DNA from 2 places in the Thermaerobacillus caldiproteolyticus genome. Region 2 is predicted to be linked to the other one. Evidence: riboswitches for the same ligand, from Rfam matches in the RefSeq annotation. Region 2 holds a riboswitch; the other holds the start of a gene.
The links. A riboswitch is a leader RNA that binds a small molecule or an ion and turns the genes downstream of it on or off. The one in region 2 is predicted to bind cyclic di-GMP.

Region 1 (7,447 bases), 930 kb from region 2:
AAACTTGGGACTGTAATAGGAAACAAAATGACAGTTGAGTTTCCTTGGATGCGGAGGAGCCGAGGTTATAGGCGTAAAAAGGAACAAGGTCATTATAGGGTGTACAAGTACAAGATTATTCAAGCGGATGGATTGACCTTGTTCCATTAAGATTTATTTCCACTATTGAAGTGCTTGATACAAAAAATAAAAAAGCCAGGACTTTTTTCGGCATATGCAATGGCCTTCTAACTACATGATAACAACAAGGGGGAGTGGGGAAACGATTTTCTCAATTGTTGTTTTTACGCGATACGAACGGAGAAAAAACAAGCGAAGCAGTCGAGACAGCGTTTGAAAAATATCGCATGTATAGTTGACGATTCCGGACGAATTCCTGCCACGCGTGGCACAAACGTACTCTCTCGTGCTGCCAAGCGACACGAATGCTTTTTATTCATCTACAGAAAACGCGGCAATCAAAAAAGCAGACTTCGAACGAGAACGTGATGAGCACATGGAGAGAATATGCAGTGAGGTCAATAAACTCAATGCAATCGAGAGGGGAATAAATCATTAAACGATACACGTCCTTAGAAGCATTTCTTCATTAGATAAGCGATATATCGGTTAAAATACATTCATAGATAAATGTTGGTCATGATTTCTTTAATAGTCTTAGTATTATTTCACGATCGCCTTCTGGGTTTATGGATTCTGAATGTTTATTGTTCTATAAAATGGGGATGCATCCCCATTTTATAGGTTAAATTTATGAACCACTTCTCGCAATTCTTCTGCCATCGTTGCAAGCATTTTTGCTGAAGAAGTAATTTCCTCCATTGAGGCCAGCTGCTCTTCTGTAGAAGCAGCAACTTCTTCAGATGTAGCTGCATTTTCTCTTGCAATCGCCGTAAGCTCATGCGCTGTCGATGTTACTTCTTGTACTCCTGCAGAAATTTGTTGAGCGGTTGCAGAAATTTCTTCTATTTGTGGCGCAATATCTTTCATATTTTGAACGATTTGTGCAAACTTCTCAGCTGTTTCTTTTGATGTTTCAAGACCACTTTCTACGTTTTTCGAAACTTCCGACATAGATTTTACAGAGTTTTCTGTGTCATATTGGATTTTTGTAATTAAGTCGGCTATTTGTTTTGCTGATGTTTGCGATTGTTCAGCAAGTTTTCGTACTTCATCAGCTACGACTGCAAAGCCTTTTCCGTGTTCTCCCGCTCTTGCTGCTTCAATTGCTGCATTTAAAGCAAGAAGGTTTGTTTGATCGGCAATTCCACTAATCACATCAAGAATTTTGCTAATCTCTTTTGAACGTTCATATAAAGACTTAACTATTTTGTCAGATTCGATAACCGCTGTGTAGATTGAATTCATTTGCTCAACTGTACGTACAACAGAATTTCCGCCATCTTCAGCTTGTTGAGTAGTGTGTTTTGCGAGCTCTGTAACCTGATTAGAACTATCGGCAACCCGGATAATTCCTTGTGCAATTTCTTCTAACGAAGTAACATTTCGCTCAATTTGATTCGTTTGCGATTCAGCTCCGCTTGCCACTTGCTGAATCGCAGAAGAGACTTGTTCCGTTGCTGCTGTTGTCTGATCTGCGCTTGCTGTTAATTCCTCTGAAGATGCAGCTACTTGTTCCGCTGTATTTCTTACTTCACCAACGATATTTCGCAAGTTTGAAATCATTTCATTCATTGATTGAGTTAATTGACCAATCTCATCGTTTGATTTTGTTTCAAGCAGTTTTGCTGATAAATCTCCTTCTGCTACCATTTTCATACGTTCTACTACCTGGGAAAGCGGTTTTACAATCATGTTGGAAAGGACAATGGAAATCGCCAAGCTGAGAATAATAGCAATAATAGTGAGGGTTACTATAAAGGTATGTCCGTTTTCTGTTCCATTCGCAGTTAACTGATTAAGTTCTTTTAAACCCAAAATTGACACGATGGTAAACAATAAAATAACAACGAAAAATCCACTAATAATCTTTAACCGAAGGCTTTTCATCATTCATCCTCCACTCCTAGGTTTTCTTTCAGCTCTTTTAGCTGCTCTAAATAAATGAGTTCATCATTGCCTAACAATTTTTCTACATCTAATAGGATTAAAATTTGATTTTCTAATTTTGCTATTCCATATAAAAAATCGATTTTTTTGTTTTGGGTAATAGTAGGCGTAGGTTGAATTTGTTCTCCGGCGATATCCATTACTTCATTTGCGGCATCGACAATAAGCCCTACATCTATCTCCTTGATTGTTACTACTACTAATCTCGTTTGATCAGTATACGAATTCGATTCTATTGAAAGGCGTTGGCGTAAATCGATTACAGGAATCACATTTCCACGCAGATTCATAATCCCTTTGACATAGGGGGGAGTATGAGGAAGGACTGTGATACTTTGCAATCGCTCAATAGAACGAACTTGGTGAATATCAATTCCAAATTGTTCGTTATGTAGCTTGATAACGACACATTTTATGTTCTGCTCCATCATCACAACTCCTTTCTAAATTGTAATTACTTAAACTAAAAAACTGTCCTCTAACATCTAAAGAGGACAGTTGATTAGACAATGATAAGAGCCTTCTTAAAAAATCATAATAATTCTTCATAAGAAGGGCAACTGGCTGGCATGTCTATTGAAAGTAGATTTAGCCCCTTTAGCTTTGCGTCGTACCCTTTCGAGTAGTTTGCCGATCAATATTAAATTGTTTGTATAAATTTGTAGAAATTTGTCTAATAATACTGCAATAAGATATTAGCAAAGTTTATAGTAAAAATGATATAGCCAAATAGAGCTATTTTTTGATATATATTGACAAAATAAAAAAACAAATAGTATTGTTGGACTATTAAACAAAAATATTCAGGATATAAGCTGTGTTTCTTTAGCGTAAAAACGGATGAGATAAAGCCTCTTGGTGCCCAAGAGGCTTTTGCTGTGTGTGCTCTTTTTAATAACGTGGTTATGTAAAGAAACTAACGAGATCTGTATAAGATCTCGTTTTTGTTTTGAGATTCTTCACTTTTTACAGATGTCATACAGAAAATGAGGTCTGGTGCAAATATAATGACATCTTGAAAACAAGATCTCACTTCTAAGATTTTATTAATGTATTTTTTGCAAGAGAACTACAACTGTTTTCTGCTGAGGCGACTGCATTTCCAAAGGGCCTAATGGTTGCGCCACGAGGGGTACCTAGCTTACAAGAAGATGTAAGTCCTAGAAACATCCTAATGATACCAATTGTCATGCTAGAGAGATCACTTGTAAAGGCTGTATCCTCGTTGAAGGTTAATACGTGCATATGACGGTGGGATACAATATATAAGACTGATAATGCAGTTGTTCTTTGCTGATTGTAATAATAGACCTAAATAGGTTTGATTCGGACTCATGAGAACAAGTGCTAGAGATAATCCCGCAGCCATAAGGATCGCAACAGACACTTCTGAATATGTTCGATAGGCATTCCTCATATATTCAATGACAAGTGCACCAACAATGATGACAAGAATAGTGACCATATTTATTAAGCCAAGCGCACCTCCACTAGGGAAATGTGAGATAGTGTATCAGCCATTAAGGACTGCCGCCGGGAGTTATAACGGCAATGAATCCATCAGCCCAAAATGCTCGTTGCATGAACCCAAAGTGAAGCATCTCCATTGGGTGTTCTCCTTTCATGCGACAGGGAGCATTGCATTGGTTAGGAAGTGGTGCTTTTCTTGTTGAAGTAATAGGCAGTAGAGTCGAAGGAGGATAATCTTTAAAGAACGAGAAATGTTAATGGTAAAAAATAGTTGTCGGTGGTGGAATCAATGAAAATAAGAGATATTTTTAGTGATTTACCAACACTTGAAACAGAGAGACTTATCCTTCATAAATTTACTTTAGATGATGCACAGGATATGTTTGATTATGCTTCTAAACCAGAAGTATCAAGATTTGTACCTTGGGAGGCGCATCGCTCCGTTGAAGACTCATATAATTTTATAAACTATATCCTAAAGCAATATGAAGTGGGAAAGTTAGCTCCTTGGGCAATAGCGTTAAAGGAGAATAATAAAGTAATTGGTACAATTGATTTTGTTGATTGGTCTCCAAGTCATTATCGTGCTGAGATTGGATTTATACTATCGAAGGATTATTGGGGAAAAGGTCTGATTGTTGAGACTGGAAAAAAGTAATTCAATTCGGTTTTAATAGAATGGAACTAAACAAAATTGAAGCTCCTTGTATGGTTGAAAATGTTCGTTCTCAAAGGGTTTTACAAAAGTTAGGGATGAAGTTGGAAGGAATATTACGGGAAAAATATTTTATAAAAGGAAAGTTTCGTGATATGGCTGTTTATTCAATTCTCAAAAATGAGTATAAAAATAAATGAATGCATATCTTCGTCGGGATCGCGATGTCCCATTTGACAGCCAGCCGAGCCGGGCGAGATTCGTGGATGGTGAAGGTGAAACAGAAAATCTCAGGGATGTTTTGCCAAGAAAATGTATGTCTTCTGTCGGATCGGAAGCATCATCTCGATGCTGCGAAACAGGAAAAAAGGGGATATTAGAAAATCGCTCAGTAAATGATGACTATTCTTAACAGGGGGTTTTCGCATTGAAAACGCCCTGTTTTTGTTGCATTTTTGTAGGCTGGCTTGGCAGTAATGGGATGAGTAGCTATCTTTCAGAATCTGCTTTGTTAAAATTTAATGTTGATTTATTAGTAAATATAGGTATAATTGGCTTGAAATGAAACTTTTTAACATTTAAATTGTAAAACTGGGATTAAAGGGAGGTGTTTTTGATGAGAAGGTTTATTTTATTTGCGATTAGTTCTATACTTCTATTTTCAATGTTCCAAGTTTTATCAGGATGGATTTTAACATTAATGTATACCCCTAATATGTCAGATGCTTGGAATAAAAATGCTGATTTACCGCAAGAAGTTGTGTTCGGTGGAAGTGATTTTATGCCTACGCTTTTAGTCGCTATTATTTCCGCTACAATAGCATTTTTTATGTCAAAAAGGGGTGTTAAAAATACCTAGTTTTTCTTCTTCAATTACTGGTGTAACCGATGAGAGAAATTAGTTCTTGCGGTCTTTTGGTGAATGATCTCATAAGATTTCCATAGAAACTTTTATTATTTTAAATAATAAAGACTGTAAAGAACCTGTTTTTCTAACTAGGCTGTACATCATTCGTTTCATTGTTTTCAACTGGTTAATTTGTCCTTTTAGTACATCATTGCTGTGCAGAAGAAGAAAAGCATGTTTGATAGCCTGCAAATTATTATGCAAGCGTAAATGGCTGTTTTGCATCAGAAAGATGATGACACTGTAAAAAAATTGTAGTCTTCTTGACGAACTGTTTGCGATAATCTTGAACTATTTCATAGATTGGTCGAACGTTTTAGACATCGCTTCAGATCGATGGTCTCTTTCTCGGAAGTTGATGACGCGGGAGTGCATATCCAATAAACGAGTAGTTTCCGTGAAACCCAGTACGCCAAAATAGGCACATGGTTTCGTTTTCGATTTCTTCGAATAATTTGCACTGCCTGCCGTTTGCACAGTATCTATATAGTCTTCTTTGCTGATGAGAAAAACAATGCCATTGCTCGGTCTAATCCATGATTCGTTGAAGAAATGATTGAATCGGTGTTTTTTTCGGCGTTGACCAATCGATGGTGTAGTCGTTAGTACGAACGAACCAATAAGAAGGATTGTGAATTTGGAATGTATGAGGAAAATAATGAAATAAATGGAATTAAAAGGCTAAGTGACGATTGCTAACAATTGATGTTGCTTAGTCACTTTTTTGTTTTTAAAAGGAAATTGATAGGATAAATGGAGTGAATAATTCATATATTATCTAGTCATAAAGAACGAGAAAAAGGAAAGAGTGGGTAATTTTCTTTTCAAATGTTCGTAAAACGTGCTATTATGACTAATGGTCATATATTCCTAATATTCAGAAGTATGGTTGTAAAAATAAAAAATGGGGTGAGTTGAGTACAATTGAGCGCGAGGGAATTGTTACAGAATGTTCAGGAAGCGTATGCATCTTTGATCGGGTTGCCACTCATCATGATAGATTCTGCTTATACGTCGTTGACGTCGGTGTCTAATGCAGATGAATTTAGTGAATTAATCATGTTTTCGGAGAGTAAAGATTTGCAGAAGATGCTAGCAGAACAATGGGAAGATTATTTGCAATTAACAAGCCCAACGGTAATCGATTTAGTGTTTCCAGGGGCCAAAGGGATTATTACTCCTGTCATTGTTGAAGAACAGGTCTATTGTTTTATTTTGGCTGGTCCTTTTATCATAACTGGGAGCCATCTTGAAACGAGAAGAGGAGCCGGAGATAAAGAACGCTGGAACCGTTCCATTATGTCAGCTAGTAAATGCTCTTTATTAGATATACAAGCTAGAGTGAGAGTTCTAGAGAAAATGTCTCATGTTTGTGCCCGCCTTGTTGAAGGGGAAAAACGAAATAAGCGTTATCTTCACTGCTTACGTTCTCTACATGAAGCTGTGGGGTATTATGAGAAGCAGCAAACGTTACATATAACGTCATATCTCCGTATTTTTTGTCAATTTCATCCGTACATTCATTTTGCAGCCTATGCCAAAAGAATCGATGAAAAACGTTTTGTTATTGAAGACGTTACTACAGAACAAAGTGACAAAAAATGGTTGGGGACTATATATACAACTGATCATCCGATTATGAAATATCTTGTAGAACGACGTGAGCCTCTTTATTTAGAAAATGTATCGGCGAAGTTTGAATTTGCGGATTGGATGAATAAAGAGAATGAGTTAAAAACGTTATTTATTTATCCACTTACACAAAATGATTCCATTTCTGGGGCAATTTTTGTTGGAAGTAAAGCGAAAGCCCGGTTTGGTCAAGAAATCAAAGAGTCGGGGCATTTACTTGCGAAATTATTTGAGATGTTTTTATCCTATCAATATAATCAATGTAATCGGAACGAAAAACGTTATTTATCTGCCCTTGAGTCGTTAAACGACATGTGCAAGGTTATGAACATGATGAACAATGTGGATGAAATTTTACATATGGCTGCGCATTTAGCTCTTGAATTTGCTCAAAGCGATTTTTCAGCCATTTTTCTCAATCATCCTAATGAGCGAAAGGTAATTACCGATACAGCTAATTCTTCCTATCGACAGTTTCATCACTACTATGATACGGTTTGGTCTCGTTATTTTCAGCAACAACAAGATTTTTCTTCTGCCTCACCGAATGTTTATAAAACGGGATTTGGTATAATGATGGAATTTCCATTTTACATTCATAAACATATTCAAGGGGTATTGGCTGTACATGTTATACAGACGAAACCATTAAAAGAAATAGAGGCGTATCTTTCGCTGTTAACAACGATGCTCACCTTCATTTTACAACGAGT
Region 2 (7,447 bases):
TTGTGAAGACATAAGATAAGATGATTCCTTCAGTCGTTGCACAAAGATGCAACTTATAACTTTTGAACCAGTTGTATGGAGTAGAAATTCCCCATCTAGCTTGAGAATCATAGAGACGGCTTTGGAGTCGATGATGACAACTTTCGGATACCGGACTCTTTGAGAAGTTAGGCATTAAAAGCCGAAAATCCTTGTTCTCGAAATTACTTACCCGCACGTGAAAACGTAGAAAGATGTAGGATCTCTTTGAGTTCATAAATTCGCTGGAAGTAGACGAGGCGATTCAGTGTGTCCACTACCCGACGTAAAGATTAATAAATAATGATTTTTCAAAATTGATAGTCACCCTGCCACATAAGGTGCTTCTGATAACCAAAGGTTGACCAATGTATTGAAATAAAGCTTTTAAAAGCGGATTCATTTCGCTAGACAGTGCATATTCGATAACAAAATTGGAAATCGATAATGTCCACCCCTTGGAGATTGGTTTTTTGGTCACTATATTTTATTTCCAATACGTTGAATTTTTTGCGTACATTTATGTATGGATTATGTGTTTTGTAACACGTTCTACTTTAATCGGAATGGACGAACGCGGTAGAAAAATGCATATTACTATTTTTTAAGATATGAAATGTCATCAAATGATTAGGAATGCTTCGTTATAAGATATTCAGAAATCTTTTGCTAAAGTGGATCCCTTGAAAAACAGCATCTATCGTAAAATACGAAAAAAGGCTGACCCAAAACGTGTCTGACCTCACACGAAATCCATAATATATATTGTTCTCATCTAACGTTTTGTACTATATTATGGTGAGATCTGACTTTGTTTTAAGGTCGGCCTTTTATTAGTTAACCTGTTGCTCCATATTCTTTTGTCAAACTTTAAATTTGCTGATAAGCGATTGCAGTTCCGTTGCCATTTTCGATAACGAAGTAGCAGATGAAGCGATCTCTTCCATCGATGCCAATTGCTCTTCCGTCGCAGCTGATACCTCTTGCGTGCCTGATGAGGTCGTTTCTGCGACTTGCGTAATGAATTGCATCGATTGCACCATCTGCTCCGTTCCGGCTGCCATTTGTTGAACGGCAGACGAAACTTCTTGGATTTGCGAAGTAACTTCATTGATGGCAAGGTGAATTTGTTCGAATGATTCTCCCGCTCTATTTACTACTCCAATGCCGGCCGCGACTTCTTTTGTGGCTGTTTCCATCGATTGCACGGCTTTGTTCGTTTCTTCTTGAATGGCCGATATTAGTTGAGAAATTTGTTGCGCTGATTGAGCTGATTGCTCTGCCAGCTTCCGCACTTCATCCGCGACGACCGCAAAGCCGCGTCCCTGTTCTCCCGCTCTCGCTGCTTCAATCGCCGCGTTCAATGCCAACAGATTTGTTTGCTCAGCAATTCCTGTAATGACTTCAATAATTTGTCCAATTTCTTTTGAGCGTTCTCCTAACCCTTTAATCGCATCCGCCAAGCCGTTAACCGTTTCATTAATTGAATTCATCTGCTCAACTGCCGTATTAATCGCCTGTCCTCCTTCGGACGCCTTTTCTGAAGCCTCTATAGCAATCGCGGAAACAGATTGCGCATTATTGGCAACCTGCTGAACGCCGATTGACATTTCATTGACAGTTTGCGAAGTCTCCTCCACGCTTCGCACTTGCTTCTCCACTCCGCTTGCGACTTCCTGCATTGTAGAGGCGATTTGCTCGCTCGCTTTCGTTGTCTGTTCCGCGCTCGCCGTTAATTCCTCAGAAGAAGCAGCTACTTGTTCGGCATTGATGCTTACTTGCTCAATCAGTTCGCGCAAGCTTTTGGCCATTTGATTAAACGAATGAGCTAAATCGCCGATTTCGTCTTTGTTTGTAATGTTAATATCATCCGCGGTAAGATCTCCTGCGGCAATTTTTTCAGCAGCTCCCGCAAGCTTGATGACCGGTTGGGAAATAATGCGGCTTATATACCATGCAAGGCTAATTCCCACTATAATAGCTGCAATTCCTAGAAATAAGGTTAAATTTTTAATCGAAGCCACTTTTGCTGAAGTAGCTTTACTTCCTTCCTCTAATTGCTTTTGCTGATAATCGCTCAGCTCTTTTGCTTTTTCTTCAAACTGTTTGACAGTCTGGTTAACTTGTTCGGCTACTTGATTTGTATATACTTCCATTTTGTTTTCTTTTTTCAATTGAAACGCATAGCTACCCAACTGATAATATTTATCTTCCAATTGATTGAGTTCTTTCAGAATCTCCTTGGGTTTTGGCTGAGTAATTTGCTTCTCTAAGTCTCTGCTTAGCTGCTGGTACTCTTCATGCGTCGTTATAAAGTTTTGCTCTGCTGCATCGTCACCTGTAAGCAAATAGCCACGAGCATTCACTTGCTCTTGTTTAAGTCTTATGATTAAGTCTTTAATAATCATAACTTTTTTGACACGATCATCGATTAAACTGGAGTAAGTGTTATCGACATTTGTAATTTGGTAGCTACCAATGACTACTATTATGGCTAAAATGGATAATACAACAGAAAATCCAACAAAAAGCTTTTTCCCTACTGTAATCCTCATAGCTTGTTCCCTCCATCAATAAGATGTTCTTTCAACAAAAGTTCTTCTTCCAGACGCCTTAATATTTTCGATCGATTCTTCCTCTACTTGTAGTATCCAGACTTTAAAACCTATCCTTCTTCAATGTTTAGCAGCCATGTCAGTGAATGTTTTCTTTGTAGCTCATCCATCATATGAAGCCTTTCAAATTGTAGGCCCCTTCTTCTTCCCGTGTAGATTTGGGTCGCACTTTTTAGGTATCCCTCCTGCGCTGTCAAATCAGCATCTTTCCTCTTCTAAAATTTGGAAAATGTCTGCGATTCCGCACTACTCGTTGATCTTCAAAAGATTCGCCATTTTGAACTTTCTTGCCTCATTGAGCAATCCGCACATCGCTCTTCATTCCAAAATGCTCACGAAGCTACCTGTATGACCAGCCTTCCTCCAATGTCAAACGAACGACTTCACGTTTCAGATCTATTGTTCAAAGGATCACTTTTGAATGTAAATAAAAAAACTACCTCTTCAAAAGCTAAAGAGGCAGCCAAAAACACCTTCCATCAAAAACGTTCCAGGAAGGTGTTTTACATATCCTTTGAAGGAAAGTTTGCTTCCTAACAAAGAGCAACTGGCTGGCATGTCTATTCAAGAATGAATAGATGTAGCCCCTTTAGTTTTGCGCCCTACCCTTTCGGATAGTTTGCCAAATATTCATTTTTGTTAAGCATTGATCAACTAGTTTTATATAAAATAAACCCGAGGATTATCCTACTATACTTTTTAAGATAAGTAAATACTATACTTTTTAAGATAAATAAACCTTTAAAAACACAGATGATGTTGCAAAACTAAAATACAAACTCAAAGTTATGCATAAGCATGCAAAGTTGCACATGCAATAAATACCGATTCAATCCATACCATCGTGGTTGCTCACACCCATCGCTCTTCAATTAATTAAACACTCGTTCGATGGAGCTTCGAAGACCGAATAGCTACTTTCCAAATCTGGTTTTCAAAAGGATAGGAATGACTCGACCATAAGCATCTTTTCTTTCCTTATTCTTTCAACGATTAATGGGAGGAACAAAAATATTCCGACTTGTTTTACCGCTTTAGGAATCTTTTCACTGTCGTACGCGGTATCACTAAGTGCAAACTCGATGTTCCATCTCCGCAAGACGAAAGTCATTCCGGTTCCACTGCTGTGTCATTTCGGTTGGCGGCAGTCAAGACATGAGATAAAATGATCCCTTCAGTAAGTGATACACAGGTGCAGTTTATATCCTTTGAACCAGTGATATCGTGCCGACATATCCCACTTTGCTTGCGAATCGTAGAGACTGCTTCGTAGGACGGTGCTATCGATGATAACCTCTTTAGGAGTCGAATACCCAAAAGTCGTTTAAGAGCCGTGATGAAAGGAAGAACATCCCTTGGAACCATTTACTGGCTCATGAAAACGTGGACAGATGAGGAACCTCCTGAAGTCCGCAAATACGACGAAAATAGCCAAACTGACGGAGAATGTGCACCAACTGTCGCAAGGAATCAATAGAAACGTATGCTTTCAAAAAGAAAAACATTTGACACGGGTGGTCGTTCGGTCACATAAGATGTTTCTTTCAAGAAAAGAAAGTTGGTCGATGTATCGAAATAATGCCTCTAAAAGAGGAGCTATTTCTACAGTTAAAGCATGTTCGAACACAGAATTGGAAATTATGATAGTGTTCACCCCTTAACAATTTTGTTTGATCACTATATATGATTTCTAAGGTGGTGGATTTTTTGCCTCCTTTATGCATTATGCGTTTTGCGACACATTCAAAGTTTTTTGGAAGAAGAGGAGCTATATTATGAAAAAAAGCCGGCATCCTGCCGGCTTTTGGATTATTTATATACTTTTACTTTTACTGTTTTGACACCCCATTGGATAGCTTTTGCTTTTGTAGGCATGAATACGTCAATTGTGTTGCCTCTGATTCCGCCTCCTTTATCAGCTGCAACCGCATAGCCATAGCCGTCCACATAAACCTTTGAACCTAGCGGAATTACCTTTGGATCAACAGCAATTGCTTTAATCGAAGGGTTTTTCTTTAAATTTAAGCCTGTAGCCGTTATTCCGCTGCAGCCTTTGCAGTTAATTGTATAAGCATATGCTTTAACAGTGATTGTTTTGTACGCTGCTGCTTGGGCTGTCACCTTTTTTACGGTAGTTTTAGCAGCCGCTTTCGTTGCCGTTCCTGAAATCTTTAAAACCTGCTTTGGTTTGATCACATCGCTTTTAAGGTTATTCCAGCTCTTTAGCTGGCTCACAGTCACCTTATACTTTTTAGCTATGCCCCAAAGAGTGTCGCCACTTTTTACCTGATATGTACCAGCCGCCGATGCAGCTCCTGAAAATCCGAAGACTAAAAAGACTGATGAAGTAATATACAATAGTAATTTTTTCAAAGTACTACTCCCCCTTGCTTAATTTCGTAACAATAGAATAGCAATAAAATATAACAATTATGTTTCATAGAATTAGTAATTATGTTACAAAATGAAGACAAATCTAACAAACTATCAAAAACCAAGACGGGAATCAATTCACTTTCCCTCTCTTTCAATGGACAAATTCATTGAAGAAGGATTAGTAATGAGGAAACGTTTATTCACTAAGAGAAGTTTAGTAGAAAACAAGGTATTTATCAGTTTTATATTGAAATATAATGATCAGTGAATGATTGAGGAAGAAAGTATGGTGAAAGAAACAAGTTTTCGTCGTGCTTTTGGAGGCATATGAAATAGGTGAAAACAATAGAAAACTGTTAGTTATAAAAAAGAATTGCGGACGTATATCAGCCGTTTTGACCTGCCAGATGGAAATCCGATAAAAACCAGAATTCCTAAACAAATAAGAATAACTCTAAGAATAAATTTCTCTTTAAGTTTTTAATAATTTTGTACAAAAATACACTCTGGTGAATACCAGAGTGCATTGCTTAATACCCGTGGTACTAGCCGAACTTTATTGTTCGGCTAGTACCACAGTTTTTTTCTATTATGGAGTTAATTTTAAATCTGCCCAATGCGGGTGTTCCTCAAGTCTGCGTTCCATATCACGGAACGCTTTAAGTGAACGACTTAGCTTACTGTAAGCGTCGCCGCCTTCACTCCAACCTTGGTAACCAATCATTCCATTATAACCGATCTTTTTTAACTGCCCAAGTAACGCAAAATTATCTAACTCTCCGACGTCCAATGGCTCGATTGTCGCCACTCCGCCAAAACCGTGCGGATTGCGGCGACTACCAGAAATGTTCACTTGTTTCAAGTAAGGAGCCACCGCTTGAAGCGTAGCTGATAGGTTTGTTCCATCGACTGCATACCAATGGTAGCCACAAAAAACAATGCCGAGATTAGGATGATTGAGCCGCTTACAAAGTCTTACTGCATCTTCATGGCGTTCAACCCAGAATGAGAGGTGAGTGTAAAGTAAGATGTTAATGTTTCTTTGCTCTGCAATCTTCAGTGCCTTTTCCAGCCACTTTACGGCGATATCGTCCCCTTTAGGGTCTGAAGGTCGGATATGATGTCCGACCGATTGAATCGCCAGCTCGACCGTTGAGCAACCTTCCATGATCTCCAGCATTTTTAAAATGCCCGTATTTCTTGGATGGTCCTCACCTAATGAAAGGTCTAACACCACGTACACACCAGCGATATCCAGCCCATATTTCTCCTTAACATTTTTGAGCTTTTCTACATCTCTCCACCGCTCTCCGTGCCAGACAGATAAATGGGTCGCATCATACCCGATCTCTTTTAACATTTCACACCGCGCTTCAAAGCTATAAATGCCCATTGAGTTATAAAAAGCAAAGTCCATTGCATAAAACGGGTAACCCATTATTTCTAATTTCCTCCTTCCATCGAAAGGTTCATTACAGCGATTTCAACGCTTCAGCAATCTCTGTATCCCCTGACATTAAATCAAATGCTTTTTTATACGTATTTGGTTCATCAAGCGATTGAACGATGGTTCTTGCTACATCTTCCCGTGGGATGCTTCCGCCATTTAAGTTCTCTGCTGCAGTAACCAATCCTGTGCCTTTTTCATTACGAAGATAACCCGGACGAATAATGGTATAATTCAAACCGCTATTCATTAACATACGGTCAGCATAATGTTTGGCGACATAATAAGGCTTAAGGTTTTCCGGCCAGTTCTCACGGTTGTGGGCTTGGAATGAGCTCACCATGACAAATCGTTTCATTCCGATTTTTTCTGCCGCTTCCATCGCTTTTACAGCACCATCTAAATCGACAAGCAATGTTTTATCTGCTCCTGTGTGTCCACCTGAACCAGCGGAGAATACAATCGCGTCACAACCTTTGGCTGCTTCGGCAATTTCATCGACAGTACCTTCAAGATCAGCGAGTACCGCTTCAATTCCTTTTTGCTGAAAAGCCTCCAATTGCTCTTGTTTTCTCACCATCGCACGAACCGTGTGCTGTTTATGCGCATGAAGCATGTTTACTACTTGTTGACCTACTTGTCCATTGGCGCCAATGACCAAAACTTTCATTTATATCCTCCCTTTCTTCATATTGATTGAAGCTGGTCTCTCATCATGATAAAGCTGGAAAATGTGGAAGCACATATTCACCTAATTCTTCGATCACTTCTTCTACTGGGCGTTGTCCATATTTTAAGTTGATAATGACATGATTCACACCTGCATCTTGTAAAGCTGCTAGAAATTCGATAACAAAATTTCGTCCCGTACGGAATCCAAGATGAATTGGTATTGGTACATGGTTTGGGTCTTCCGTTAAATCAATATAGAGCGATTGAGTAAATGGCTTAAATTCCTCTGTTAACGAACGCCAATTGTCGATTAATGCTT

Region 1: it holds a riboswitch for cyclic di-GMP, as region 2 does, so the genes downstream of both, ISX45_RS18275 (chemotaxis protein CheW) here and ISX45_RS20335 (IS3-like element ISBth8 family transposase) in region 2, are expected to answer to the same signal.

The regions. Positions count from the first base shown of each region.
Region 1 is NZ_CP064060.1:3,627,176-3,634,622, forward strand. Features, by position in the region: gene ISX45_RS18270 (methyl-accepting chemotaxis protein) at 739-2,013, opposite strand; gene ISX45_RS18275 (chemotaxis protein CheW) at 2,010-2,501, opposite strand; cyclic di-GMP riboswitch class I at 2,623-2,712, opposite strand; gene ISX45_RS19780 (metal ABC transporter permease) at 3,272-3,535, opposite strand; gene ISX45_RS18285 (GNAT family N-acetyltransferase) at 3,830-4,198, shown strand; gene ISX45_RS20120 (GNAT family N-acetyltransferase) at 4,219-4,395, shown strand; gene ISX45_RS18290 (hypothetical protein) at 4,812-5,054, shown strand; gene ISX45_RS20125 (response regulator transcription factor) at 6,192-7,447, shown strand, end outside.
Region 2 is NZ_CP064060.1:2,701,363-2,708,809, forward strand. Features, by position in the region: partial or broken gene ISX45_RS20415 (transposase) at 1-421, opposite strand, end outside; gene ISX45_RS13650 (methyl-accepting chemotaxis protein) at 882-2,573, opposite strand; partial or broken gene ISX45_RS20335 (IS3-like element ISBth8 family transposase) at 2,591-3,033, opposite strand; cyclic di-GMP riboswitch class I at 3,173-3,267, opposite strand; partial or broken gene ISX45_RS20420 (transposase) at 3,401-4,275, opposite strand; gene ISX45_RS13660 (3D domain-containing protein) at 4,443-5,006, opposite strand; gene ISX45_RS13665 (sugar phosphate isomerase/epimerase family protein) at 5,599-6,447, opposite strand; gene ISX45_RS13670 (SDR family oxidoreductase) at 6,482-7,126, opposite strand; gene ISX45_RS13675 (LLM class oxidoreductase) at 7,170-7,447, opposite strand, start outside.